Regions from separate parts of the Planococcus notacanthi genome, predicted to be linked through region 2. Evidence: riboswitches for the same ligand, from Rfam matches in the RefSeq annotation. Region 2 holds a riboswitch; each other region holds the start of a gene.

Region 1 (7,378 bases), on a different contig from region 2:
GTCGAAGGACGCTGGGCAAGTTCGATTTGTTTCGCTAAGAATTCTTCCCATAGTTCAGGTTTTTTCATGAACAGGAAGTTTTCGATTACGAAAGCCTGTGCATCGTTTTCAGCCATTGATTGCATCAAGCGTGGCTGCCATTCTTGCTGAAGTTCACGGAATTCTGCAAGTTGTTCCTGGTTTGGATTTTCCGAGAAGAACTGTTGGCGTACTTTGAACAGTTCATCATTCACCAAATCATTGATGGATACAGTTTGCTGTTTTCCGTGACATTTTTTGTATTTTTTGCCGCTGCCACATGGGCATGGATCATTTCTTCCTACCATTCTAATCACCTACATTTTTTATTGAGTGTAACATAAAATTGCGATACGCTCAAAAGTCTGACGATTCAGACGGGAATCGGCCGTATGAAAAAGGGTGTAAGGCTGCTGATGCTGTACCGAATAAGGAGTTGGGCAACAGACAATTCGGACTGGAAAAATCTTAAACACTTTTGGGATTCATTAGGTATTAGAGAATCGAAAGTATGCACAAATTGGCATGCGTATTATAATTAAGAAAGAATAAGCAGGAGCAGGAGGGGACGATGTGTTTGAAGATCCGGTAAAAGAGTTTATTTCCTGGATGCGGGTCATCTTTTTGACTGTGCTTATCGTCTTGGGATCACGGTATTTTCTGTTTGAACCGGTAGCTGTCCATGGAGAATCCATGATGCCCACGTTCGAAGAAAATGACAAAGTCATGCTTTTTAAGATTCATACGATAGAAAATTTTGACATGATCGTCTTCAAAGCACCCAATGGCGTCAATTTCATCAAACGGGTAATCGGTGTTCCAGGAGACCGCATTTCAATGAAAGACGATCAGCTGTATGTGAACGGCACTCCCCAAGCGGAACCTTATTTGGATAAGAACCGGAAAGCGGCGGAGCAAGAAGGATTGATGCAGCTGACTGAAGATTTCCAGGAATTTGTCGTACCTGCCGAATCTTATTATGTATTAGGGGATAACCGCTTAAATAGCATGGATTCCAGGGTTTTGGGTTTTATTTCTAAAGACTCAGTCCTTGGTGAAGTGAAAATCAGGTTGTCGCCTTTCGAGCATATCGGTTTTGTGAAATGAATCAGATGTGGACAATCTTCTCAATTTTTAAAAGGACAGCAGCCCCGTATTGGGACGCTGTCCTTTATGCACTCTAAAATAATTTCAAAGCTTCGATGCGATTGACCGCTTCAATGATGCGGGTTTCATCAACCAGTAATCCGACACGGACAAAACCTTCTCCAACATCGCCGAAACCACTGCCTGCCGCAACTGAAATATCTGCTTTCTCAAGAAGGAAGTCGGCAAATTCCACGCTGGTGAAACCTTCTGGAACCGGCAGCCAGGCAAAGAAAGAGCCTTGTGGTGCTTTGATGTTCCAACCGATCCGCGCGCATTCAGCCACCAGGACGTTGCGGCGTTTTTCATAAAGGCCGACCAATTCATCTACGCATTGCTGGTCGGCATTCAACGCCTCTGCCGCAGCCAATTGGACGGCAGGGAACAAACCGGCGAAAAAATGGTCCTGGATCAAGTTCAAGGCTTCAATCATTTTGGAATTGCCGACAGCAAATCCGATGCGCCAACCTGCCATGTTGTAAGTCTTCGATAAAGTGTACATTTCGATGCCAACTTCTTTAGCCCCTTCAGATTGAAGGAAACTGACCGGTTTTTTTCCGTCAAACCCGACAGCTCCATAAGCGAAATCATGGACAACCGCAATGCTGTTGTCCTTGGCGAATTTGACTGTCTCATCGAAGAATTCTTTAGTCGCTACTGCACCGGTTGGATTGTTCGGGTAGTTCAAATACATCAGTTTGGCACGTGAACGGATGCTTCCAGTCAACTCGGCATAATCCGGCAAATAGCCATTTTCCGGATTCAGCCTCATCAGCTCATACCCGATATCTGCAAGCGGGGCTCCCGACAGGTAATCCGGATAACCGGGATTCGGCAGAAGTAATAGATCATCTGGATCCAACAAAGCCAAGGGCAGCTCAACAAGTCCGATTTTCGTTCCTGCCAAGATTGCCACTTCGAGGTCAGGATCGATATCCACACCATACTCGCGTTTGTAAAAATTCACAGCGGCTTGACGCAGTTCCGCTATGCCGCGAAAAGGTGAATATTTATGCGTTTTTGGATCGGCTGCAGCGGTTTGCAGGGCTTTGATAATATGATCGGGCGTCGGCTGGTCGGGATTGCCTTGGCCAAGATTGATGACATCGCGTCCTTCAGCGATTGCTTTGCTTGTTTTGGCCACCAGTGAAGCGAAAAACTGCGTGGGCAAGTTTTGGAGCCGTTTTGAAAAGTCCATGTGATTCTCCTTATTTTCGAAATAATTGCACTTCTACTTCAAATCTTATAGAGTTGAAGGTAACTTGTCTAGTGGAGGAGAAACGAATGAAAATTGCATGCGTTCAAATGGATATCGCTTTTGGTCAGCCGGAATTGAATTATCGGAAGGTCCTGGATTATTTAACGGAAGCGGCAAGCAATGGAGCGGAGACGATCGTCTTGCCTGAAATGTGGAATACAGGATATGCATTGACCGAACTGGATACATTGGCAGACAGCACAAACCGGACAGTGGAATTGCTCAAAAGTTTTGCGAAAGAGCATAAAGTCAATATTGTGGGTGGCTCTGTTTCGACTGAAAAAAACGGAGGATTCTATAATACGATGTACGTTGTCGACAAAGACGGCGGGCTGGTTTCGGAATACGATAAAGCTCACCGTTTTTGTTTAATGGATGAACATATCCATCTTGAAGAAGGCGATACACTTGGCACATTCGAATTGGATAATCAGACATACGGAGGCGTCATTTGTTACGATATCCGTTTTCCTGAATGGATCCGTGCCCAGGCGCTGAACGGTGCAAAACTTGTATTTGTATCAGCGGAATGGCCCGAAGCGCGGATTGATCATTGGCGCATCTTGTTGCAGGCACGCGCCATCGAAAACCAAATTTTTATTGTCGCCTCGAACCGTATCGGCAGTGATCCAAACAATGAATTCGGCGGCAGCACGATGGTGATCGCTCCCTGGGGAGAAGTTCGTTTGGATATGAAGAAAGAGGAAGGCATTGGTTATGCAGAAATCGATTTGGATGAAGTAGAGGAAGTCCGGAAGCGCATTCCGGTATTCGCCGATCGCCGTGAGCAATTGTACGAAAAATTCAAAAAGTAGATTGACACTCGCTGGGGATGCCTGTAACATAAAATTCAATTAAATAACTTAAACTTATCAAGAGAGACTGAGGGACAGGCCCTGTGACGTCCGGCAACCCCCGATTGGGAAGGTGCCAAATCCAACGGAACCCAATGTTCCGAAAGATAAGTCGAGAAACTAAATTTTTCGATGCTTCTTTCTTGATGAAAGAGGCATCTTTTTATTGGCGGGAGGAAGCTATGATACAGATTGAGAAATTGACGAAAACTTACACAACTAAGCATGGCACCGTCACTGGAGTGGATAATGTTTCATTGGAAATCGGAAAAGGTGAAATTTTCGGCATCGTCGGCTATTCAGGTGCCGGCAAAAGTTCGCTGATCCGTTGCATCAACTTGCTTGAACGGCCGACTTCCGGCAGCGTCACAGTAGATGGCAATGATTTGACCAAACTACACAGTGAAAAATTGAGAAAAGCCCGTTTGAAAATCGGCATGATTTTTCAGCATTTCTACCTGATCAGCCAAAAGACGGTGTACGAAAATATCGCTTTTGCGCTTCGGGCTGCAGGCACTCCATCTAAAAATCTGAAAGGCCGCGTGGAGGAATTGTTGGAAATGGTCGGTTTATCAGATAAACGCGATGTTTATCCAGCTCAATTGAGCGGTGGACAGAAACAGCGTGTCGGCATCGCACGGGCATTAGCCAACAATCCGGCCGTTTTGTTATGTGATGAAGCAACATCGGCACTGGATCCGAATACCACATTGTCCATTTTGCGTTTATTGAAAGACATCAATCTTAAATTGAACATCACAATTGTACTGATTACGCATGAAATGAATGTCGTCAAGGAAATCTGTGACCGCATGGCCGTCATGCAAGGTGGCCGTGTCATTGAAGAAGGTCAGGTCTACGACATTTTTGCAGATCCTCAAAAGGAATTGACTAAGGAATTCATCTCCAGCGTCGTCTCTTTCAATGTTCCGGAACATCTGTTGAGCGAATTTACGGGTACAGTAGTGAAAGTGTTGTTCAAAGGGGGAGTGGCCGGAGAAGGCGTAATTTCCGATATGCTGCAGAATTATCCGGTCAAAGGAAACTTTTTGCATGGAGCAATTGAGTACATTCAGGAAAGGCCGCTTGGCGTTTTTATCATGGAGTTGAAAGGGACTTCTTCTGACGTCATGGATGCATTGAAGTATATGGAAAGCAGATCGGCAATTGTGGAGGTGATTCCGAATGGGCGTTGAATGGGGACGAATTATTGAATTATGGCCCGAAATACAGACTGCTTTTTTTCAGACACTGACAATGATCGGGATTTCCTTGGCAGTGGCTTTGATTGTCGGCCTGCCTTTGGGAATCTTGCTGTTCATTACAGACCGCGGCTTATTTCTTGAAAACCGGCCGGTCAATGCTGTGATTGGTTTTATCGTCAATATTGTACGCTCTATTCCGTTTATCATTTTGTTGGTGGCACTTATTCCACTGACGAAACTTATTACAGGAACAACCATTGGCCCGATTGCGGCGAGTGTGTCCCTATCGGTTGCGGCGATTCCGTTTTTCGCACGTATTGTGGAAAACTCACTGCGTGAAATCGATAAAGGCGTCATTGAGGCAGCGATTGCCGTGGGTGCGACACCATGGATGATCATCAAAGACGTTCTGCTGCCGGAAGCGAAAGCAAGCATTATCCAGGGGGTGACATTGACCATCATCAGCCTGGTCGCCTATTCTGCGATGGCAGGCGTAGTAGGCGGCGGAGGCATTGGAGATTTGGCCATCCGCTTCGGCTATTACCGCTACGATAATACGATCATGATTGTTACTGTTGTCATTTTGATTGTGTTGGTCCAATTGATTCAACAAGCTGGCGACTATACGGCGAAAGCCATCGATAAACGATAAGGGGAGAATGACATGAAAAAATTAGGATTTATTTTAGCAGCAAGCGCATTGGCTTTGGCAGCATGCGGCAGTGGAGAAGAAAGCGGCTCTGAAGGAACTGGAGGAGAAGCTTCGAAGGACATTAAACTAGGGGCTACTGCAGGTCCATACAGCGACATGCTGAGCAAGGCGATTGTGCCTGGACTTGAAGAAAAGGGTTACACAGTGGAATTGGTGGAGTTCAGCGATTACATTCAGCCGAACGTAGCACTCGATGGTGGCGATATTGATGCCAACCTGTTCCAGCACACGATTTACCTGGAAAACTTCGAAAAAGAGAATGGCATGGACCTATCCGCACTGATTACGGTGCCAACAGCGCCTATGGGCCTCTACTCGAACCAATACGATTCTTTGGAAGCAATTGAGGATGGAGCAACCATTGCGATTCCGAACGATCCGGTCAACGGTGCACGTGCTTTGCTGATGCTGCAGGATGAAGGCTTAGTCGAGTTGGATCCGGAAGCTGAAGTGCTGCAGGCGTCCGAAAGAGATGTTATTACAAATGAGAAAAACTTGGAATTTCAGCCGATCGAAGCAGGCCAATTGCCGCGGGCAGTTGATGGTTCTGACTTGGCGGCTGTACCCGGAAACTTTGCAATAGCTGCTGAAATGGATCTATTGGATGCATTGGCACTTGAAAACATGCCGGATCAATATCGCAATGTAGTGGCGGTCAATGCAGAAAATGAAGACAGCGAATTAGCAAAGGATTTAGTGGAAATTGTGGAATCGGCTGAATTTGAAGCAGTCATTGATGAAGAATTTGAAGGATTCGGCAAGCCGGAATGGATGGCTGAATAAAAATTTCGATACAGAAAGCCGCTCCAGCGAAAAAATCTGGAGCGGCTTTTTTATGTTGAACAATGTCAGGAAATGGTCTTGACCATATGATGGAAAGGCTCACCGATAATGGTCCAAGGCTCCGTTATGGAATAGCCCAGGCGTTTGTAGAGGCGGATCGCTCCTTCTTTACCAATATCCACATTCAACGAGAGTTTGCCGCCTCCTTCAGCCAACACGCGTTCTTCTGCGAATTCAAATAGCTTCGAGCCGATTCCTTGCCCCTGGTAGGCTGGATCGACTGAGACAGTATCGATATACCATTCGTCAAGATGGGCTTCCGGTTCAATGGAACGATCATGGCCTTGCTTTTTCAGTTGATCAATTAAATAGCGGTCCAGGGCTTCAGCTTGATTGCCGTGATAGAGCACCAAGGCGCCCGCAATAGTGCCATTGACTAAAGCGGTGTAGGTATAGTGATAGCTATGGCGTGTATGTTCCCCGCGTACCATCTCCGCAACTTTTTCCAATACGGCCCCTGGCTCTTTTTGTGCCGTCATATGATCGGCGATTTCACCGATGGCATTAATAATGAGCGGCGCTACGTTTTCTGCGTCTTCTGGCCGTGCTTGTCGTATAATGACATTCATACGGTATTCCTCCTTTTCTTACTCAACAATTAAATTATAGCAAGGAAGAAGCCATTTAACATGAAGGAGGTCAACAGATGGTAAAAACAAAGCACGTCCTGACATACGGAGATGCATTTGTGGATTATATCGCAGCGGATACTGATAATTCTTCGTTCAACCGCCATTTGGGTGGAGCGACAGTGAACGTGGCTGCAGGCATCAGCCGGTTAGGCCTGTCCTCGAGGTTTATCACCATAACAGGGGATGATGAGACATCGGCTTTTGTACGCAACGAACTATTGAAAGAAGGCGTGGATTTATCGCACGCTATTCAGGTGCCTGAAAAGCGGGTAAGCGGTGTTTATATCCACCTGACACCTGAATTTGACCGTGTGTTTGCAGATTATGTCAATGAAACGCCCGATCTTCAAGTTGGAGGACACGAACTGGAGAAAAAGGCTTTTGAAAAGGCCAGCATTTTTCATTTTTGTTCGGGAACCCTATTCCATCCCGAAGCGAGGGAGACGACCCGGAAAGCTCTGGAACTGTCAAAAGAACATGGTGTCCTATGTTCATATGATGTCAATATTCGTCCATTGCGCTGGGAAAGTGAAGAGCTTTGCCGTGAAACAGTTCTCGAATTTCTGCCATCAGCAGATATCGTCAAACTGACGACAGCAGAATTGGATTTCTTAATGGAAACTGAGTCTATGGAGGAAGGGCTTGAACGGTTGTCCGGTTTTGCTATTCCTTTGGTTTTTGTAACGGATGGTGAAAATGGGACGCATGCT
Region 2 (7,378 bases):
ATCGGGGCTTCTAAGCGCGCAATGGAATTGACGATCCCTTACACGAACCAGCGGCAGCAATTCAAGACACCAATTTCCTCATTCAACTTGACGCGTGAGAAATTGGCGACAATGGCATCTAAATTATACGCAGTTGAAAGCTCTGTATATCGTACTGTTGGATTGTTCGAAGACCGCATGAGCAGCTTTACGGATGAGCAGCATGCTGATGGCAAATTAGTGGCTGATTCGATTGCTGAGTTTGCAGTAGAATGCTCACTTAATAAATTCTTCGGTACGGAAACATTGGATTATATCGTAGATGAAGGCGTTCAGTTGCACGGAGGCTACGGCTTTATGCAGGAATACGAAATTGAACGCATTTACCGTGATTCACGCATCAACCGTATTTTTGAAGGAACAAATGAAATCAACCGTCTATTGGTGCCAGGAACGCTATTGCGCAAAGCAATGAAAGGTGAATTGCCATTATTGCAGCATGCACAGAAGCTTCAGGAAGAACTGATGATGATGATGCCGGAAGAAGTTGGCACAGAAGCTTTGGCTCAAGAGAAGTACTTGGTGAAAAATGCCAAGAAAATTGCTTTGCTTGCTGCAGGCCTAGCGGCTCAGACATACGGCACGAAGTTGGAAGCGGAGCAGGAAGTGCTTGTCAACATCGCAGACATCGTGAGCAACGTCTTTGCGATGGAATCAGTAGTGTTGCGTACAGAAAAAGCGATTGCTGCTTCAGGTGAAGAAAAAGCCAAGCAAAAACTTCTGTATACGCAGATTTATTGCCAGGAAGCATTCGACCAGATTGAAAAGGATGCCAAAGAAACGTTGATTGCAGCCATCGAAGGCGACAACCAGCGCATGATGCTTTCAGCATTGCGTAAATTGACCCGTTCAACGCCTTACAACGTCATTGCGAAAAAACGCGAAGCGGCTGTTAAGTTGATTGACGTTGAGAAATACATCGTTTAAGGGATAACGGTAACAGGCAGATCCGAACTTATCGGATTTGCCTGTTTTTTTTGCGTCGACCGAAAGCCTTCTTTTTGGTAAGCTTAGAAAAAAGGGAGGTTCTAACTTGATTACTTATTATGCGTACCCGAAATGCACAACTTGCCGGAAAGCGAAAAGCTGGCTGGACAAAAATAATGTGGAATATAATGAAATACATATCGCAGAAAACCCGCCGACAAAAGAACAATTGGCTGAAATCTATCAGGCTAGCGGTGTGGAATTGAAGAAGTTTTTCAATACAAGCGGTTTAATCTATCGTTCGCTTGGCTTGAAAGACAAATTATCGACCATGACCGAAGAACAGCAATTAGAGCTTTTGGCTTCAGATGGCATGTTGATCAAGCGTCCGTTGGCTTGGGATGGAAAAAAGGTGACACTAGGTTTTAAAGAAGCCGATTACCAGAATAACTGGCTTTAAGAAACGGCATCATCTTGTATTTCACAGCTGTTTATGTCAAACTGAAATTGAATCAACTACATAATTTGGAGGGGTCAAGATGAGCACACCAGCAGAACTTCGTTATTCTAAAGAACATGAATGGGTTAAGATCGAAGATGGCAATGCGCGTATCGGAATTACTCATTTCGCACAGGCTGAATTGGGAGATATCGTATTTGTTGAACTTCCACAAGTTGGCGATGAACTGAAAAAAGACCAGCCTTTCGGCAGCGTTGAATCCGTTAAAACAGTTTCGGAATTATATGCACCAATCAGCGGCAAAGTGATCGAAGTCAACTCCGAGCTTGAAGACAGCCCGGAATTCGTCAACGAGTCACCTTACGAGCAGGCATGGATGGTGGTTATTGAAGCCCCTTCTGAAGAAGAAATCAGTGATCTGATGAATGCTGATCAATACAAAGAAATGACCAACGAATAATTCCCGGAAAGCGCCTTTAATTTGGCGCTTTTTTTATTTGCGCCAAAGACGGAGAGAGTTGTGAAGAACCCCTATTCACTAGGTATCGAGTCCAATCTCTTGAACTAACCGTGCACCAACTGGTTTTTGAAAAGCTTATTTGTGGAATAACTCAATATAAAGGGGTATATTTCAACTTATATAGAAACAGCTTTTGAACTTATTCTATATTCGATGGGGTGAGTGTTATGGGAAAGGTGATTGTTGTGGAAGGGCTCAGTGATAAGACGAGAATTGCACCGCTCATTGCAGAACCCGTGACGATTCTTTGCACAAATGGTACAGTAAGTCCAACGAGACTTGAAGAATTGCTGCTGCCATATGAAGGCCAGGACATCATTATATTAGTGGATGCAGACTCTTCAGGAGAAAAATTGCGGAAGCTGGTCAAGCGTGAGTTCCCTGAAGCCCGGCATTTTTATGTGAACCGGAGCTACAAGGAAGTCGCAGCAACGCCGCTCCGGATCCTGATGGATGTGCTCATCTCAGCGAATGTCCAGGTCAATAAGCTATTAACAGAGGGATGAAGACGATGCAGGAATGGACTCATAAAGAATGGATCAAAGAAAAGAATACCAATCGCACTACCGCGTATTACTTATACACACCGATGTGCGGGACTTGTCAGGTAGCTTCCAAAATGCTGTCGGTTGTCACAGAACTATTGCCGGATCTTCCGATTGGCAAAGCGAACTTGAACTATGTACAGGAAATTGCAGGAATGTATGAAGTGGAAAGTGTTCCTTGCCTGCTGATTACAGAGAATGGGAAGCTCAAGGAAAAGATTTACGCTTTCCAATCGGTACCTTATTTATATGGCAAGTTGAAATCTGTTGACGAATATAGCCGGTCATGGTAAATTGAATTTCTGGTAAGAAAAGCGCGGGACTCTATTTGAAATAGGCGAAGCGTAAGATTTACCACCAATTAAAATCTATTCTGTTTTACTAATTTCATATCGAACTCTTATTAAGAGTGGTGGAGGGAAGTGCCCTATGAAGCCCGGCAACCGTCATGAAAATGAAATGGTGCCAAATCACACGAAGCGAAAGCTTTGGAAGATGAGAGATTGGTTTCCGTATAATATACGTTTGCCCTTCTGCTCAGTTATGCGCGGAAGGGTTTTTTATTTTTAGGATTCAGGGGTGTTCAACGAATGATCGAGTTAAAGAAAGTGACGAAAAAATTTGATACAGGCAAGGCGGTTCTTACGGCTGTCGACCAAGTTGATTTATCTATTGCTGATGGAGAAATATTTGGGATTATCGGATATAGTGGAGCCGGTAAAAGTACATTAATCCGCTTGTTGAATGGATTGGAAAAACCGACTTCCGGCACTGTGGAAATCAACGGAAAGGTAATTACGTCCATTAAAGGCGGGGAATTGCGGAAAGCGCGCCAAAAAGTCAGCATGATTTTCCAGCATTTCAACTTATTATGGTCGAGGACGGTTAAAGAGAACATCGAATTCCCTTTGGAAATTGCGGGAGTCTCAAAAGCGCAGCGTGGAAAACGGGTGCAGGAACTGATTGAGCTGGTTGGATTATCGGGCCGCGAAAATGCTTATCCATCGGAACTGTCTGGCGGACAGAAGCAGCGTGTCGGTATTGCCCGTGCGCTGGCGAACGATCCGGAAGTCCTATTATGTGATGAAGCAACTTCTGCACTTGATCCGGAAACGACAGATGCAATCCTAGATTTATTGGTCGATATCAACAAGCGATTAGGCTTGACCATCGTATTGATTACTCATGAAATGCACGTCATCCGAAAAATCTGTCATCGTGTTGCTGTAATGGAAGGCGGGCGTGTCGTGGAGCTCGGGGATGTTCTGAATGTTTTCCAATCACCAAAAGAAGAAATCACCAAACGCTTTGTGGCCCAGGTCACTGATAGTGGAGATTCACAGGAAACCATCAAAAACCTTCGTGAGTTGTATCCGACAGGCGAACTGGTGAAATTGGTTTTTGTCGGAGAACAAACCGAACAGCCAATTCTGACAAAACTGATTCGCAGCCATTCGGTGGAAGTCAATATCGTCCAAGGCAATATTTCGCATACGCAACGTGGAGCTTATGGAACATTGATTCTTCAGTTGAAAGGCTCTCCTGGTGAAATGGAAGAAGCTTTGGCATTTCTCCACTCAGAAGATGTTCAAACGGAGGTAATGCACAATGATTGATTCGTTATTCCCCAATGTAGATTGGGACAGTATGTGGGAAGCCACACTTGAAACTCTTTATATGACAGCTTTATCAACGTTGTTTACATTCATCATCGGTTTGGCTCTTGGAATCCTGTTATTTTTGACAGCTCCGAAGCAATTATGGGCCAATAAAGTGGTCAATTGGCTGACAGGTGCATTCGTTAATATATTCCGCTCCATTCCATTTATCATTTTGATTATTTTATTGATTCCTTTTACGTTATTCCTGATGGGTTCCATTCGGGGGCCAAACGCAGCTTTGCCCGCATTGATCATCGGCTCAGCTCCATTTTATGCACGCATGGTGTTGATTGCATTAAAGGAAATCGACAAAGGAGTCATCGAAGCAGCACGCTCTATGGGCGCGACGACCGGCACAATCATTTGGAAAGTGCTGCTGCCTGAATCGAAACCGGCATTGATTTCCGGAATTACGGTAACAGCCATCGCATTGGTCGGCTATACGGCTATGGCAGGCATCATCGGTGCAGGCGGCCTTGGGACATTGGCTTTCCTGGATGGTTTTCAGCGCAGCCGTGAAGACGTCACATTGATGGCGACGATCCTAATCTTGATCATTGTGTTCGTCATTCAATATATTGGTGATTTGGTAACAACAAAAGCAGATAAACGGTAATTGCGGATTTTCCGTTCCATAAACTAAAACACAGCAAAAGGGAGAGATAAAGATGAAGAAATTTGTAGTAGGAACAGCGTTGACAGCTTTAGTACTTGCAGGATGCGGAAATGGCGGAGCGGGTGAAGAAGAATCTAAGACTTTGCGTGTTGGTGCTTCCAATGTACCCCATGCTGAAATTCTAGAGCAAGCACAGCCACTTCTTGAAGAACAAGGAATCGAATTGGAAATTGAAACATATCAGGATTATGTCCTCCCTAACGAAGACTTGGAGTCTGGTGAAATTGATGCCAACTACTTCCAGCATATTCCGTATTTAGAATCACAGGTAGCGGATCATGGCTATGAATTCGAAAATGCTGGCGGAATCCACATCGAACCAATCGGAGTCTACTCACAGGATTACGCATCTCTTGATGAACTTCCAGAAGGCGGTACGATTTTGATGAGCAACTCGGTAGCGGATCATGGGCGTATTCTGTCACTGCTTGAAGCTGAAGGTTTGATCAAATTGGCTGAAGGCGTTGATAAAACAGCTGCTGAAGTAAGCGATGTTGTTGAAAATCCTAAAAATCTTCAGTTTGACGCGAACTATGAGGCAGCCCTGCTGGTTCAAATGTATGAATCCGGTGAAGGCGATGCTGTCTTGATCAATTCCAACTATGCCATTGATGCAGGAATTAGCCCGTTGGAAGATTCAATTGCACTTGAATCATCAGAGTCGCCTTATGTAAACATTATTGCTGTTCGCGCTGGCGATGAAGAGAATGAAAATGTAAAAGCATTGGTAGAAGTTTTGACATCTCAGGAAATCCAGGATTTCATTCTGGAAGAGTGGGGCGGAGCGGTCGTACCAGTAGATTGATTTTAAAAAGCATCTTTCGGGATGCTTTTTTATTTTTGGTGAAATAATAAAAATATTCCGTAAATTAATGTATAACTTACATTTTGTCTTAGTCTGTGCTACTTTTGAATAATAAAAAAGAAGCATTTGTTCATATGAGGAGGACAATTTCGTGAAATTCAATTTTGGTTTATTGCCGAGAATCATTGTGGCAATCGTTTTAGGTGTCCTTATTGGATTAGTTGCACCGGAAAGTATGGTGCGGGTTTTCGCTACCTTTACATCGCTTTTCGGAAATTTCCTAAACTTTGTGGTGCCGTTGATCATTCTTGGGTTCATTGCTCCAGGTATTGCGAAATTAGGAAAAGGTTCAGGCAAATTACTGGGGATGGCTACTGGTGCAGCATATGCGTCTACCATCATAGCAGGCGTGTTAGCTTTTTTTGTGGCAGTTACAGTCTTGCCTAATTTTATGCAAGAAGGTTCTTTAAGTGGCATGGAAGATCCGGAAAAGGCATTAGCAGCGACGTTCATTACATTAGACATGCCCCCTGTCTTTGGTGTGATGTCTGCACTGATTCTCGCGTTCTTGCTCGGTATCGGCATGGCGTCAACGGGCAGCAAAGTTATGGTTTCGTTTTTTGATGAATTCCAGGCGATTATTGAAAAGACAATTTCTTATGTCATCATTCCTCTTTTGCCATTTCATATCTTTGGTATTTTTGCGAACATGGCGTATGGCGGAGCCGTATTTGAAATTCTGTCATTGTTTGCGATTGTCTTTGTCATGATCATCATTCTGCATTGGGTAATGCTATTGCTGCAGTATTCAACAGCAGGAGCATTGAAAGGAAGAAATCCATTTATCCTACTAAAAACCATGATGCCGGCTTATTTTACAGCTCTAGGAACGCAGTCTTCAGCAGCGACTATCCCGGTGACGCTTCGCCAGGCACGCAAATCGGGTGCCAATGAACGGGTAGCGGACTTTACAGTTCCTTTGTTTGCGACGATTCATTTGTCAGGCAGTACCATTACTTTGGTGTCCTGTGCCATCGGTGTCTTATTGTTGACGGGCGGAACCCCAGTGTTCAGCGATTTCTTTCCATTCATTTTAATGTTGGGCGTTACGATGATAGCAGCTCCAGGAGTTCCGGGAGGCGCTGTTATGGCAGCAATCGGATTGCTGGAAGTCATGCTTGGATTTGACCCTACTATGGTGGCGTTGATGATCGCCCTTTACATGGCCCAGGACAGCTTTGGAACAGCTGCCAACGTCACGGGTGACGGCGCTTTGGCACATATTGTAGATCGTTTTACAAATGGCAAGAAAAGTTTGCAATAATTAAGCGATTCTGGAGATTGCGGCTATTTCATCTAGTCTATTCTATTGGTAATTTCTGTGCTATTATAACGGAGATATTACACAATAGGGGGAAACATCATGAAGAAATTTGCAGCAATCGCGTTAACTGCCACCGTTTTTTTGGCGGCATGTGGAACAGATGAAACATCCGATACGAAAGAAGCGACTGCAGACTCAGGCGTTTCTGAAACGGACAAAGATGTAAAGCAAGAATTGATGAAGTTTTATATGGCCATTCCAAATACGATCAATGCAGTTGACGGCGATTTGAATTTGTTTGAAATGGGCCAAGCTGAAGGTACATTGCCAGAGGGTGAGGAACTGCAGACAATGAAGGATGCAGCTATCCTATCTGCTGAAAATGCGGCAGATGCTGTAGAAACCTTAGAAATTCCAACAG
Region 3 (7,378 bases), on a different contig from region 2:
CGTCCATAATCCCGCTACAGGTGAAGTAGTGGCAAAAGTTGCAAAAGGTTCGGCGACAGAAGTCGACCAGGCAGTTGAAGCAGCCCTGGACGCTTTTGAAAATTCCGGTTGGAGCCAAATGACTCCGTTGGAAAGAGCCGAGGCACTTAACCGGATTGCCGACGCCATTGCGATGAATAAAGATGAACTCATCTACTTGGAATCATTGACTTCCGGTGGAACTGTCCGACGCATTGCAGGGAACGACATTATGAGCATCATCGACCTGTTCCAGCAAATGGCGAAATTTGTTGTGGACTACCCGTTCACTGAAACATTGCCATCGCCGCTTTTCCCAGGCCCTGCCCATAACTTTGTCTGGCGGGAACCAATCGGCGTATGCGCAGCCATCACTCCATGGAATATGCCCCTATTGATTGCGGCTTGGAAAATTGCGCCTGCTCTCGCTACCGGCAACACCATCGTATTAAAGCCGGCCAGCCATACACCGGTGACCGCTCTGCGCTTGGCTGAAATCATTTCACAAGTCGTTCCTCCCGGTGTCATCAATGTAGTCGCCGGATCCGGGACTGAAGTTGGCGAACCGCTTGTCCGCCATCCGAAAGTCAGCAAAGTTGCTTTTACCGGTTCAACTGAAGTCGGGCGCAATATCATGAAAATCGCAGCCGAATCAATCAAGAATATCACCCTCGAACTAGGCGGCAAGTCGCCTAATATTCTGTTGGAAGACGCAGATCTTGAAATCGCCTTGCCCGGCAGCCTGTTCGGTGTCTTTCTCCATTCGGGCCAGCTATGCGAATCGGGCACTCGCCTGTTTGTTCCAGACTCGCTCCATGATGTCGTGGTCGAAAAACTTGCCGAACTGACAAAAACGCTGAAGCTTGGCAATCAATTGGAAGAAACGACTGCTATGGGCCCCGTCATCTCACAGCGGCAGAAAGAGACCATTCTTTCCTACATTGACACCGGCATTAAGGAAGGTGCCCGGCTAGTCTGCGGCGGAAAAGAAGCTGTAGTTGAAGGGTTTGAAAACGGTTATTTTATCGAGCCGACTATTTTTGCGGATGTCACCAACGATATGGCTATCGCGCAGGAAGAAATCTTCGGTCCGGTCCTGACAATCATCCGCTACAACGATGTGGACGAAGCCATTAAGATGGCCAACGACTCAATCTACGGCCTTGCCGGCGGCGTATGGACCCAGGATGTCAATAAAGCCTATGATGTTGCCCGCAAAATTAAAGCCGGCGTCATCTGGATCAATGACTGGCATATGCTGCGGAATGATGCGCCTTTCGGCGGGTATAAGCAAAGCGGCATCGGCCGTGAAATGGGCAAGTATTCGTTGGACGCCTATACGCAATTAAAACATGTCCATACTTCCATGGTGCCGGAACTTGAGCGCCGCCTTGCATTTGGACTGCTGTTTCCTGAAGGAACAAATGACCACTAATTTTAAAGATTGGGGTGACTCTCATTGATTACAACCTATTCGAATTTCGCATTGATGACCACTATCCACAGCGGCTCCAATACGAGGGCAATGATACCAGACCTATTAAATGGGCTTGGCGCCAAACGGGTCGTGCTCTTCAGCGACCAAGGACTGAAAGATGCCGGTATCGTTGATAAAGTAGCAGAGATATTCCGCTTGACACAAAACGGCACCGGCACTCAATTGGTCGGCATCTTCACCGACATCCAGCAGGATGCGGGCAGTGAATCTGTAAACCGCGCTATCCAGTATGCAAGAGAAATGGCAGCTGACTCTTTATTGGCTGTTGGAGGCGGCAGTGTCTTGGATACCGTGAAAGGCATCAAGTTTGCCTTACACCACGGATTGACCGACATCAAAAAAGCGATCCCGGGCGGTTTGGCACATTATACCTGGCCAGAAGCTCAATTTATTCCCATTCCGCATATCGCCGTTCCGACCACTGCCGGGACTGGTTCGGAAGTATCGCCGATTGCCGTAATCTACAATGAAGAAAAAAAGGTCAAAACAAATATTATTCACCCCTTCATCAGCGCCAATATGGCTGTTCTGGATCCTGATCTAACACTCGGCTTGCCACCGTTCATTACGGCTTTTACCGGATTTGACGCATTGACACATGCCATTGAAGCGCTCGCGTCACCGACAGCAACTGGATTTACCGACGCCTACGCGCTTCAGACCATCCGGATGTTCGAAAAAAACATTGTTGAAGCAGTCAACAATGGCAGCAATATCAAAGCACGCATGGAAATGCTGCAGGCCAGCACCATGGGGATTACTGCTTTCAGCTTCGCGCTGAACGCCATTCCTGTCCATAACCTGGCTCATGCATATGGCGCTCTATACCGCATTCCACACGGACTTGCGAATGCCGTTTTCCTGCCTCATGTTATCGAGATGATTCCAGCCCTGTATTTGCCGAAAATCGACCAGCTGGCGCAGGCCTTAAATGTGGACATTCGTGACAAGTCTCCACAAAATTTGCTCGAGGAAGTAGTACAGAAAATCCGCGATTTGCAGGAAGAAGTAGGCTTACCGAAAGATTTTTCGAAATACAATATTCCTGACGATTCACTGCCGACCACTATAGCGGCAGTCCAGTCAGATCCTGCGGCTATGAATTTTCCACTTCCCGCTGAATTGATAGAAGCGATAGGCAAACGTGTTGATAAACTGCAGACCAGCTCCACTTCATAAAACAGAAAAAGAACGGCCAGGCATCGCTGCCTGGCCGTTCTTTTTTATTGTGTGCTAATTAAATACCAGCTTCTACGCCAGCTTGTTCTTTAAGGATTGCTGCTTTGTCAGTACGTTCCCAAGGAAGATCAACATCTGTACGGCCAAAATGTCCGTAGGCCGCTGTCTGCTTGTAGATCGGGCGGCGCAGATCCAACATTTTGATGATGCCGGCAGGACGCAAATCAAAGTTCGCCCGTACCAAATCGGCCAATTTGTCTTCATCCACTTTGCCGGTGCCGAATGTATCGAAAGCGATGGACACAGGATGTGCTACACCGATTGCATACGCCAACTGCACTTCGCATTTGTCTGCAAGGCCTGCAGCAACGATGTTTTTCGCTACATAACGGGCTGCATAAGCTGCTGAACGGTCAACTTTTGTTGCATCTTTACCAGAGAAAGCTCCGCCGCCGTGGCGAGCATAGCCACCATAAGTATCCACGATGATTTTGCGGCCAGTCAAGCCCGCATCTCCTTGAGGTCCGCCAATAACGAAACGACCAGTTGGATTGATGAAGTATTTAGTATCTTCATCGATCCATTTAGCTGGAACGACTTCATTGATGACGTATTCTTTGATATTGCGTTGGATTTGCTCCAGCGTTACTTCTGGGTGGTGCTGAGTAGAAATAACAATCGTATCTACACGAAGCGGTTGATTGTTTTCATCGTATTCAACTGTCACCTGCGTTTTGCCATCCGGACGCAAATACGGAAGAATTTCTTCCTTGCGCACTTCAGCCAAGCGGCGCGCCAATTTATGCGCCAATGAAATCGGCAATGGCATTAATTCTTCTGTTTCGTTGTTGGCATATCCGAACATCAACCCTTGGTCGCCTGCTCCGATATCGTCCATTTCTTTATCTGTCATTTGGCCTTCACGTGATTCAAGTGCCACATTGACTCCGGCAGCAATATCCGGCGATTGCTCATCGATCGCTGTAAGAACTGCACTTGTTTCTGAATCGAAACCATATTTAGCGCGTGTGTATCCAATTTCTCTTACCGTTTGTCTAACGACTTTTGGAATGTCCACATAAGTGGACGTAGTGATCTCCCCTGCTACTAAAACAAGTCCTGTCGTTACAGTCGTTTCACACGCAACACGTGCGTTTGGATCCTCGGTTAAGATTGCATCCAAAATAGCATCTGAGATTTGGTCACAGATTTTGTCCGGATGCCCTTCTGTTACTGATTCTGAAGTAAATAATCGACGGTTTTTCAAAAAATGTTCCTCCTTATATCCTGCGAGATTGCTCTCGAAATTGATACGGTACTCGTTTCCCATGTCAAGTCCGTTCCGGAATTTCCGGATTGAACTTCAAGCCGTCTGTGGCCTTTCACACGAGGATTAAGGGCATTCCATAAAAAAATCCCTTCACTCATTCGTCATGAGGAAAGGAGAATCATCATAAGCACCTTTCACTCTTATCATCCAAGGCCTGTAAGCCTTGTTTCAGGTTTGGCACCATCACTGCAGTTGCAGCAGGTTGCCGGGTTTCATAGGGCCTGTCCCCTCCACCAGCTCGGAATAAGAGTATCCGTTCAATTTTTCATCATACGGAAATAGTTCGGGGATGTCAACGATTTCGGCGAATAAAATGCTCAAATTTTATTGCTGAATGTTCTCATCCTACGCAGTGAACATTCGTGAAGTTCTTTTCCTATCGGCCAGGAAACTGCAATAATTTCTCATTGGGATTATGTGATTTCATTCAGCTCCTGTTATGATGGGAGTTAGCCCCATCTTTAAAACAATATGACCTTCGAATTTTCCAAGGAGCAACGGCCTCCGTCCTTCCCAATCCCCTAATATAGAACCTTATTTCAATATTTTTTCAATTCTGCAGCGAATTAGTATAGACTAATGAACCTAATGTGTTATACTAATGAACGAATATACATCCTCCCCATCGCCATGGGAATAACAGAAAAGGAAGGTACATATATATGACTTCAGTGAACTTTGCAAACGATTTGAAGGATCTTTTAACTGGCCCAAATGTACATGTTCAATTATCAGTGCCACAATTAGTGGAAGCAGCAACATCCCGCGGAGAAGCGGTTTTGACACGGGAAGGCGCTGTTAAAGCGGAGACTGGGAAATACACAGGCCGCTCGCCGAAAGACAAATACATGGTCGAAGAAGAAAGTTCTAAAAACAAAGTCGACTGGGGCAATGTGAACCGTCCGATTTCCAGCGAAGTGTTCGAAAACCTGTACGCTAAAGTGCTTAAACACCTAAAAGAAAAAGATGCGCTATACGTATTCAAAGGATTCGCCGGAGCTGACCACGAATCCCGTGTACCGATCCAAACAATCAATGAATACGCGTGGCATAACCTGTTTGCCCACCAATTGTTCATCCGTCCGACGGCTGAAGAATTGAAAACGCATGAAGCTGAATTCACTGTAGTCTATGCTCCTACATTCATGGCAGACCCTGCAGTTGATGGGACCGCTTCTGAAACATTCATCATTGTATCGATGGAACAACGCATCATTTTGATCGGGGGTACTGAATACGCCGGCGAAATGAAGAAGTCCATCTTCTCAATCATGAACTACTTATTGCCTGAAAAAGGCATTCTTCCTATGCACTGTTCAGCGAACGTTGGCCAAGACGGCGATGTGACTTTGTTCTTCGGCTTGTCCGGTACAGGCAAAACGACTTTGTCAGCTGATGGAGACCGTAAATTGGTCGGTGATGACGAGCATGGCTGGTCCGATAATGGCGTCTTCAATATCGAAGGCGGCTGCTATGCCAAAACCATCAACTTGTCACGCGAAAACGAACCACAAATCTACGACGCCATCCGTTTTGGTTCTGTCCTTGAAAACGTGGTAGTGGATCCGGATACACGCATCCCTGACTACAACGATGGTTCATTGACTGAAAATACACGTGCTGCTTACCCAATGCAGGCAATCGATAATATTGTAGACCCTTCAATTGCTGGACATCCGAAAACGATCGTCTTCTTGACAGCAGATGCATTCGGCGTCTTGCCTCCAATCAGCAAGTTGACGAAAGAACAGGCGATGTACCATTTCCTAAGCGGCTATACATCAAAATTGGCTGGTACAGAACGCGGCATTACATCTCCTGAAGCAACATTCTCTACTTGCTTCGGTTCACCATTCCTGCCGTTGCACGCAACGGTCTATGCAGAAATGCTCGGCAATAAAATCGATGAGCACAGCGTTCAAGTCTTCCTTGTCAACACAGGTTGGACTGGCGGCGTCTACGGAGTCGGCAGCCGCATGAAGCTTTCTTACACGCGTACAATGGTTCGCGCTGCCATCAAAGGCGAGTTGAACAACGTACCGACCGAAAAAGAAGCGATCTTCGGCCTCGAGATTCCTGTAGAAGTACCAGGAGTGCCGACAGAAGTATTGAACCCACGCAATGCATGGGCAGACAAAGAAGCTTATGACCAGAAAGCAACGGAATTGGCACAGAAATTCCAAGAGAACTTCCAAAAGTTCGGTACTGTCGCACCGGAAATTACTACACTCGGCGGACCACTTCAAAAATAAGCATATGTTAAAAAAACGTTCGGAGAAATCCGAACGGTTTTTTTGTTTGGATTCAGTTAAATCATTTTTTTTCTTGTTCACCCATCCACTTACAGACTGCTTGTACTGTTTGGCGATTTGCTGCCGGCGGAAAAAAATGTGTGTAATCCGGAAAATACCAGGTTTCGTGCGTCTGCCCATTCAGCTTTAATGCTTCTTCCAACAGAAAAGCTTGAGCCGGATAGACGTTTTCATCCTTCAGGCCATGAATGATCAAAAAAGGGGCTGCACTTTCCTCGATCCGCAACAAGGGATTGCGTTCTTCGTATTCAGCCAATGCTGTGTTGGGCGTCCCGCCATAGAGCCGTTTCATCATGCGCCGCATGTCCGGCCGCTCTTTATATGTCAGTACTGTATCTGTTACACCCGCCCACGTAACGACAGATGCAATATCCGGGCGAAGGATTGCCGTCCATAAAGCCATGATGCCGCCTCTTGAAAACGCCAGCAGATGCACGTTTTCGTTGCTGTAGTGCTTCAGGACATCGACTGCATGGACCGCATCCCACCGGTCTGCCCCCGCAAATTCATCACGGCCTTCACCACCCCGGTTGCCTCTGTAATAAGGCGCAAACACGACAAAGCCCTGTGCCGCAAATTGGGCGATCCGAGCAGGGCGCACCATTCCGATCGACTGGATGCCACCCCTTAAATACAAAATGCCGCTATAGTTTCCGGGCTCCTTAGGCTCTGCCAGCATGCCTTTTACCCTTAATCCTTCCGACCAATAAATAATTTCCGTCAAACGGACATGAGGATTCGGTGATGGATAAGGTTTCTTTTTATCAATCATTCCATTTTCCAAGCTGCTTCACCTTCTCTATTATTGTCTTCATTCCTTCGTCTTTCATCAAAAAACTGTAGCTGTCGTCCAACTCCAAATTTCCTGATAACACGATTCCTTGCGTTTCAAGAAGCGTGATCCGATCAATTTTTTCGATTTCCCCTGTAAAGACCGTTTTGCAAAAAGGAATTTCCGAAAAAACCACGTATTCTGCAAACCATTCTAGGTCCTTCAGATGAGCGCCCGTTTCTTCATAAACTTCCCTCATCGCCGCCTCC
Region 4 (7,378 bases), on a different contig from region 2:
TTCATCCACATTGGTTCCCCCTTTTCCATCCGCTTGGCGACCCAAACGGTTTACTCGTTACTATCACTGTACCATGGCTTTTCTCAAACTGAAGCAGACATCAAACCACAGCTTCTTCAGCCATTTGCCCTTTCTCGACCCGGATGATGCGGTCTGCCAATTTTTCAGCATCCGCAATCCGATGTGTCACAAAAATGATGGGGATTTGCCATTGTTCATGAATCCGCAGTAACTCCTCTTGGCAACGGTCTCGATTGGCATCATCCAAAGCCGAAAACGGCTCGTCCAGCAACAGGATATCCGGCTGTGCAGCCAATGCCCGCGTCAACGCAACACGCTGTTTTTCGCCTCCTGAAATCTGGTGCGGATATTTTCCAAGAAGCCCAGTAATGCCAAGAATTTTGGTCAGTTCGGTGATATGCGGTACATCCGTTCTTCCGGGCTGTGCATAGAGAATATTTTGTTCGGCAGTGAGATGCGGAAACAGCGCATAATCCTGAAATAAATAACCGATTTTCCTCTTTTGGATTTTCAACGGCTTTTGCCCGTCCTTGTAAAAATGCCGGCCGTTTAACAGAATCGTTCCGTTATCCGGATGGACAATGCCTGCCAGACAGTTCAATAAAGTTGTTTTGCCCGAACCGGAAGAGCCGACCAATGCCAGAATTTCTTTATCCAATTCGAATTGCATCTCCAAATTGAAATGATCCAATTGTTTTTGAAAATCCACTTTCAGCATCCGCTTACTCCCTTCCAATACGTACAGCATTCTTTTTTCGCCAATAATTGACCCATGTGATGGCAGCTACTCCAAGCGACGAAATGATCAGCACCCAAAACAGGGCTTTTTCCATATCCCCTGCTTCATAAGCGAAGTAAATCGCTAGCGGCACGGTCTCTGTAACGCCCGGAATGTAACCCGCAATCATCAATGTGGCTCCGAATTCACCGATGCCACGGGCAAATGCCAAAATCAAACCTGCCAAAATACCTGACCAGGCAAGCGGAAAGGTGATGGTCCGGAAAATCCGCCATTCGGATACGCCCATCGTCCGCGCCACATTCTCCCAGCGCGGATCCACTTTATCAAAAGCAGCCATAACGCTTTGATACATCAGCGGCAGTGACACGACGAATGAAGCGATCGCTGCCCCGATCCAGGTAAAGACCACGCGAAACCCAAACCATTGTTCAAGCAGAATCCCAAGCGGCCCATTGACGCCGAACAAGACGATCAAGCCGAAGCCGATGACAGTCGGCGGCAAGACCAAAGGCAGCAAAATCAACGCTTCCACAAGGCTTTTGCCGAAAAATTCACGTCTGCTCATCAACCGTGCAAGCGCCAAGCTAGCCAAAAACACAAATAGAGTGGAAATAACCGCAACTTTCAGCGACAGCCAAAGCGGCGACAAATCATACGGCATCATGGCGTTGCCTCATTTGCCGGCAAGAAGCCGTATTGTTCGAGGATGGCCTGTCCTTTGGGACCCGCTACAAAATCCAGAAAAGCCAAAGCGGCCTGCTGCTTTTGTGAATCTGCTACAACGGCTCCCGGATAGACGACAGGATTTTCTTGCCCCGGCACTTCGAGCGCCCCTTTTATTTCCTGGGAAATAACCGCATCCGAGGAATAGACGATGCCAAGTCCGGCATTTCCGCTTTCGATATACGTCACCACTTGCCGTGCATCTTTTGCATAGATAAGGCGCCCTTCAAGCGGCTGCCATAACCCTTGGCTGTCCAGCGCCTGCTTTGTGAAATTTCCAACCGGTACGCTGTCCGGCTCCCCGATCGCAATGGTTTCTTCTGCAGTCATCACTGTTTCTGTAAAATCTGCAGTTTTCGGAAATTCCTCTAAGGAAGCAAGCACCAGGCGATTTTCAGCAAAAGGCACCACAGTTTCGGCTTTCACCAGTTGCTCGGATTCCAGCTGCTCCATATCCTTTTCACTGGCCGATAAAAATAAATCTGCCGGTGCGCCTTGTTCAATTTGGCTTCGCAGCTTGCTCGATGATCCATAATTGAATGACAGCTCGATATCCGGCTCCAATTGATGAAATTCCTCTTCCATTTTTTTCATCACTTCTGTCAGGCTTGAAGCTGTTGAAACAAGCAGCTCATCGCCGTTTTCTGCTGTTGTGTTGGTGCAGCCGCTCAACAGTACGGCCATTCCTATAATGCCGATCATTTTTTTCATTTTGCAGGACTCCTTATAAACAAAAAGTGACGCTTGCTATGCACGTGATTCTCCACGTACTATCAGTATAACGCCAGCCGGAGAGAAGCTGAATTATTTTCCGAATAATCTTGCAGGAAATAAGCGGTTTCGGTAAAATAAGTCATACCAGAAATTAAATACGCTTTATCCTTATCAAGAGAGGCAGAGGGAATGGCCCGATGACGCCCGGCAACCGCCAGTTCACAAACTGGAATGGTGCCAAATCCAACAGAACCACGATGTTCTGAAAGATGAGGAAGAGAATTTCACCAGCAGACCCAACTCTTCCCTTTTTCAGTGGAAGAGTTTTATTTATTTTAAGGAGTGATCACATGAAGCTGAGCAAAGCCGAACGAATCAAACGTACGCGGGTCCCTGTAGTGGATCCTTCTCTGGTTGAACGCCTGCCGCCTGGACAGGTGTTGACCGAGCGCTTTCCTGTCCTGCACGAAGGCGAGGTGCCGGTTTACGATATGGCCACTTGGACATTGAAAATCTTCGGCCAGGTTGATAAGGAAATCACGCTGCATTATGAAGATCTGCTGAAATTGCCGCAAACGACAATAACACGCGACATCCATTGTGTGACACGCTGGTCCCGCTTCGACAATACCTTTACCGGCGTCCGTTTTATTGACCTGATAAAAGAATTGGGCGTAACGCCGAAAAGCGGCTATGTGATGCTTCACGGTGACTACGATTACATCACCAATGTCGCATTATCCGATTTGGACCGGGAAGACGTGCTGCTTGCCCATTCACTTGACGGCGAACCGTTGACCGCCAAGCATGGTTACCCGCTGCGTTTTATCGTACCCCATCTGTATTTTTGGAAAAGTGTCAAATGGGTCCGAGGCATCGAATTCATCGATGAAAACCAGCCGGGCTTTTGGGAGCAGAACGGTTTCCACATGAACGGCGACCCGTTTCAGGAAGAGCGCTTTTCCGGCGAAGACTTGGAAATCCCTGAAGACGAATGGGAGAAAAAAGATTTTGACTGACTCTGGCCAGTCTTATGATTCCAGGATAATTGAACTGTCACTTTAAGAGATAACTTGCATCAATTTAGAACTTTATATTTCGTATTATTTCAAAGAACCCATCAATCCTTCATGTGAAGGTTGATGGGTTCTTTAAATCATATATAGAATGAATGGCAGCTTCCGATAAACCTCTCATATGTAAACAAAATTAATTAAAGCACATTTTCTTCTCAAAGAAGAGAAATTACGGAATAATCACCATCGAAATCGTACGATCTGTTCCATCTTTATCTTCTTTTCTATTATAGTATTTTTCCATTAACGTACTTAACTCCGACTGAAAATCTTCGAATGAGTTATCTGTTAAGTTCAATTTCACTAAGGAAAATGTCGCTTGATCTTGAGTACCTTCGCCAACTCTGTTCTCATGATAGTCTTTGTAGTTCTGAAGAATATACATAAAAAAGTAAGTTACAAATTTTATTTTATCGCTGTATGTTGCAGACTGCCAATCTTCTTCACTGATCTTATAGGCTTGGGTATTCAGCGCATACAGCTTTTCTTCAACTTTTCCAATTCGATTTATACCAACGACTTTCAATAAATCGTCATCAACCATTGAGTTCACATGTCTGTATAATGTTGCTTGCGATACTTCTTTCAATAGTTTATTCAGTTGCATAATCGAGTATCCTTCATCGACATCTATTAATTCCAAAGCGATTTTAAACCTGACCTGGTTTTTAAATAAATCAAATTCCATCTATTTCAATCCCCTTTTTATTCATGATAGTGAGCTGTTATATAGACTTTCTTCGGGATTACCAACTTCTTGTCACCATTTATATCAGGATTTTCTTACAATAAAAAATGATATTACTCTTTAATGTATTTTGAGTCTGTATCTAAAATACAATAATATGGTTGACTTTTCAATTATCATTATTGATAATGATAATTGAAGGAGTGATTCAGATGAATACAGATATGTCTGCTCTACTGGAAATTGACTGGCCACAGATTTTGCCTTTTGCCTTGCCAATTATTTTCTTCAACTTATTACTGATTGGAGTTGCACTCTATGATTGGTACAAAAGAAAAGTGCTGATTGTCTCCCCCTATATTTGGCTGGTCATCATTCTATTGCTCCAATTGCTCGGACCGATACTGTATTTAGTGATTGGAAGGAGAATGATCCGAAATGATTACAGTCGAGAAGCTTCATAAGACCATCAAAAAAAGAAAAATTTTAAGCGATGTCACCTTCTCAATTGCCGAAGGCGAGTGTGTGGGCTTGTTGGGACCGAACGGAGCCGGAAAAACGACGCTCATTAAATGCATGACCGGCATTCTGCAACATGAACAAGGAGCCATCACGTTCAATTCCACACCCATCGTGCAGCACAAGAAAAGCATTGGCTATTTGTCCCAGCAGACGGACTTCAAGCCGTGGATGACCTGTGAAGAATCGCTCTTTTTCTTCGGAAAATTGTCGGGCTTGGATAAGGAGTTTTTACAGGGGAATATTTCAGCGGTTTTAAAAGAAGTCGGGCTTGAGGAAAAGGGACATTACAAAGTGGAACAATTATCCGGCGGCATGAAGCAGCGGCTAGGGATCGCCCAGGCCATTTTGCACCAGCCGCTGCTGCTGATTTTGGATGAACCGGTTTCTGCGTTGGATCCGATCGGCCGGAATGAAGTAAAAAAATTGATTGCTCGCTTAAAGAAGCGGACGACCGTCATCATTTCGACCCATATATTGGATGACGCCAGCGAATTTTGCGACCGGTTTATCATCATTAAAAATGGAAGGATTGTCGGAAACATAAATGACGATTTTCAGAAAACAGAGCGTAAACAAATCCTTGTGAAGATGGGGAATGTCCCAAAAACAAGTGAAGCTTTGAAAAGCTCTGAGGTTGAAGGCGTTGAATGCCTATCACCGAACACCTTTCTTTTAACAGGAGCTAAAGAATTGCATTTAAATAAAGTCGTAAACGACTTCGCTGCAAAAGAAATGGATATTACGTCCATTGAGTTTTATGAAAGAGGGATAGAAGAAATTTTCCTGGAGATGGTGTCGGACACATGACAAACTTTTATACATTAACGCACACTGAACTAGTAGAAGCCGCAAAAGAATTTAAGTTCATCTGGTTAACGCTGTTTTTCGTGATTTTGGGCCTTACTCAACCGCTGATCACTAAATACATGGACGTTATACTTGAAAATGTTGGCGGCGCAGATGGCATCACCATCGATCCGAACCGGCCGGTACCAAGTTCTGCTGAAGTTCTACTGTCCACCATTTCCGGCCAATTCAATCAAATCGGACTCATCATCCTGATTATTAGCTTAATGGGGCTGATTGCAGCCGACCGCAATAGCGGTATGCAAAATTTCATATTGACCCGCCCTGTTTCACTGCGCTCCTACCTAGTGTCAAAGCTGGCTGGCCATTGGATAATCAGCATGTTCAGCATCTCCATAGGGGCAGTCGTTTCCTATGTTTACACCATCTTCTTATTCGGTTCTTTCTCTTTTTCAAACTTTGTGCTGTTTCTGCTGTTGTACAGTTTGTGGATCCTTTTCGTCGTGAGTCTTGCCATCTTGATCAGTACCTTTGTGAAGAGCCCCATCCTGATCGCCGTCACAACAATCGCTGCTTCTATTTTCTTTATTCTGATCAAGGGGTTCAACCACCTCTTGTTCCAGCTATCCCCAGGCGGCATCTTAAATCTGGCGGAGAACCAGTTGCTGTCGGTCCACGACTTGAATTACTTCAGTATTGCAACTTGTTTGGCATTCATTTCACTGAATCTCTCATGGGCCAGTAGGAATCTGAAAAAGGCATAATTGAAGGAGGCTGGTTCAAATGTTATCGATTAACAACTTGACCAAGTTATACAAAGGATCTGAAAAAGGCATTAAGAACTTAACCTTAGATTTGGTTAAAGGCGATATTTGCGCTTTCATCGGCATGAACGGGGCAGGAAAAACGACTTCCATAAAATCCATCGTGGGCATTCATGGCTTCGATCAAGGAGATATTGAATTAGATGGCGTGAGTATAAAGAAAAACCCACAAGAATTTAAACAGATCGTCGGATATTCGCCCGACACTCCTGTACTCTACGGAAACATGACGGGGTATTCGTACTTGGAACTCATTGGAAGCATTTATCAAATTGATAACGCGACGATAAACGAGCAATTGAACACTTTGCTGAAAAAGCTCAATTTCGGCAGTGCTATCCATGAGTTGATTTCTACCTATTCGCATGGCATGAAACAAAGACTGGTGCTCATTTCCATCCTTATGCACAATCCAAAACTGATCATATTGGATGAACCCTTTGTCGGATTGGATCCGAACGCCACTTATTTTTTACAGGAAGAAATGAAGAAACGGGCAGCTGAAGGATCCATTGTGTTGTATTCGACTCATGTTTTAGAAGTAGCGGAAAAGCTCTGCAACAAAGTGGTCATGATCCACAACGGCGAAGTGGTCGTCAATGATACGATGATCAATCTATTGTCCGAAAGTAGCTTAAGTGAAAAATTCAGGGGCATCACAGCACATGAGTAAGCTCATCCAATTGCAAAAGTATAGCTTAGCAAATGATTTTCAGTTTTACAGATTGGGATCATCCACTAATCAGGACGACCGAAAGCATGCTGTTCTTACGTTGGCGGGCTATTGTGCCGCTGTTGTCATGGCCATTGGCTATATTGTCTATATCGCCTTTGATTTGTACATCCGCGAAGAATCCATGTTGTTTTTTCCGATTCTTTCGTCCATTTTGTTTTGGGCCTTGGGGTTCTGGACCATCTTAAGCGGCCTTAAAAAATTGATTTTTTCTTCAGATACTGAACTTATTTTCAGCCTGCCCATGCCATTGTGGCAAGCCAAGCTATTTAATGTAATCAAACTCCTGATCCTTTATTTACTCGTTGCTGCAATAGCCGTTTTTGCTGGCATCTTGTTGCATATGTTCATTCTTCCCGACTTCTGGTTCGTACTATTATCCAGTCTTCTTCTTGTTGTGATCCTCCCTTTACTAGTTATCGCAACAACATTCATCATTTCATTAGCAGTAAAAGTTCTCCTTAATTTTTTAAGAATCCATAGTAATGTGATCGAAGCTTTGCTTACATTCTTTTTATTCCTTTCACC

Evidence for each region. Region 2 has a riboswitch for S-adenosylmethionine ahead of QMA01_RS16075 (methionine ABC transporter ATP-binding protein). Riboswitches for the same ligand answer to the same signal wherever they lie in the genome.
Region 1: linked by a shared signal. The riboswitch ahead of QMA01_RS09830 (methionine ABC transporter ATP-binding protein) and the one ahead of QMA01_RS16075 (methionine ABC transporter ATP-binding protein) in region 2 are both predicted to bind S-adenosylmethionine.
Region 3: linked by a shared signal. The riboswitch ahead of metK (methionine adenosyltransferase) and the one ahead of QMA01_RS16075 (methionine ABC transporter ATP-binding protein) in region 2 are both predicted to bind S-adenosylmethionine.
Region 4: linked by a shared signal. The riboswitch ahead of QMA01_RS09315 (sulfite oxidase-like oxidoreductase) and the one ahead of QMA01_RS16075 (methionine ABC transporter ATP-binding protein) in region 2 are both predicted to bind S-adenosylmethionine.

Annotation. Positions count from the first base shown of each region.
Region 1 is NZ_JASDCQ010000002.1:469,271-476,648, forward strand. Features, by position in the region: gene QMA01_RS09810 (SEC-C domain-containing protein) at 1-326, opposite strand, end outside; gene lepB (signal peptidase I) at 592-1,125, shown strand; gene QMA01_RS09820 (pyridoxal phosphate-dependent aminotransferase) at 1,199-2,362, opposite strand; gene QMA01_RS09825 (carbon-nitrogen family hydrolase) at 2,449-3,237, shown strand; SAM riboswitch class I at 3,289-3,390, shown strand; gene QMA01_RS09830 (methionine ABC transporter ATP-binding protein) at 3,459-4,472, shown strand; gene QMA01_RS09835 (methionine ABC transporter permease) at 4,462-5,133, shown strand; gene QMA01_RS09840 (MetQ/NlpA family ABC transporter substrate-binding protein) at 5,146-5,976, shown strand; gene QMA01_RS09845 (GNAT family N-acetyltransferase) at 6,042-6,605, opposite strand; gene QMA01_RS09850 (carbohydrate kinase family protein) at 6,683-7,378, shown strand, end outside.
Region 2 is NZ_JASDCQ010000005.1:129,396-136,773, forward strand. Features, by position in the region: gene QMA01_RS16050 (acyl-CoA dehydrogenase family protein) at 1-966, shown strand, start outside; gene QMA01_RS16055 (arsenate reductase family protein) at 1,073-1,426, shown strand; gene gcvH (glycine cleavage system protein GcvH) at 1,506-1,886, shown strand; gene QMA01_RS16065 (ribonuclease M5) at 2,114-2,452, shown strand; gene QMA01_RS16070 (thioredoxin family protein) at 2,458-2,784, shown strand; SAM riboswitch class I at 2,889-2,993, shown strand; gene QMA01_RS16075 (methionine ABC transporter ATP-binding protein) at 3,082-4,107, shown strand; gene QMA01_RS16080 (methionine ABC transporter permease) at 4,100-4,768, shown strand; gene QMA01_RS16085 (MetQ/NlpA family ABC transporter substrate-binding protein) at 4,821-5,633, shown strand; gene QMA01_RS16090 (dicarboxylate/amino acid:cation symporter) at 5,785-6,957, shown strand; gene QMA01_RS16095 (hypothetical protein) at 7,057-7,378, shown strand, end outside.
Region 3 is NZ_JASDCQ010000001.1:1,501,861-1,509,238, forward strand. Features, by position in the region: gene QMA01_RS07345 (aldehyde dehydrogenase family protein) at 1-1,453, shown strand, start outside; gene QMA01_RS07350 (iron-containing alcohol dehydrogenase) at 1,478-2,695, shown strand; gene metK (methionine adenosyltransferase) at 2,754-3,962, opposite strand; SAM riboswitch class I at 4,163-4,275, opposite strand; gene pckA (phosphoenolpyruvate carboxykinase (ATP)) at 4,688-6,277, shown strand; gene QMA01_RS07365 (alpha/beta hydrolase family protein) at 6,339-7,121, opposite strand; gene ytkD (RNA deprotection pyrophosphohydrolase) at 7,102-7,378, opposite strand, start outside.
Region 4 is NZ_JASDCQ010000002.1:360,776-368,153, reverse strand. Features, by position in the region: gene QMA01_RS09335 (ThiF family adenylyltransferase) at 1-9, opposite strand, end outside; gene QMA01_RS09330 (ATP-binding cassette domain-containing protein) at 101-739, opposite strand; gene modB (molybdate ABC transporter permease subunit) at 744-1,427, opposite strand; gene modA (molybdate ABC transporter substrate-binding protein) at 1,424-2,197, opposite strand; SAM riboswitch class I at 2,366-2,476, shown strand; gene QMA01_RS09315 (sulfite oxidase-like oxidoreductase) at 2,557-3,219, shown strand; gene QMA01_RS09310 (helix-turn-helix domain-containing protein) at 3,446-3,964, opposite strand; gene QMA01_RS09305 (PLDc N-terminal domain-containing protein) at 4,177-4,428, shown strand; gene QMA01_RS09300 (ABC transporter ATP-binding protein) at 4,403-5,293, shown strand; gene QMA01_RS09295 (ABC transporter permease) at 5,290-6,057, shown strand; gene QMA01_RS09290 (ABC transporter ATP-binding protein) at 6,077-6,790, shown strand; gene QMA01_RS09285 (hypothetical protein) at 6,783-7,378, shown strand, end outside.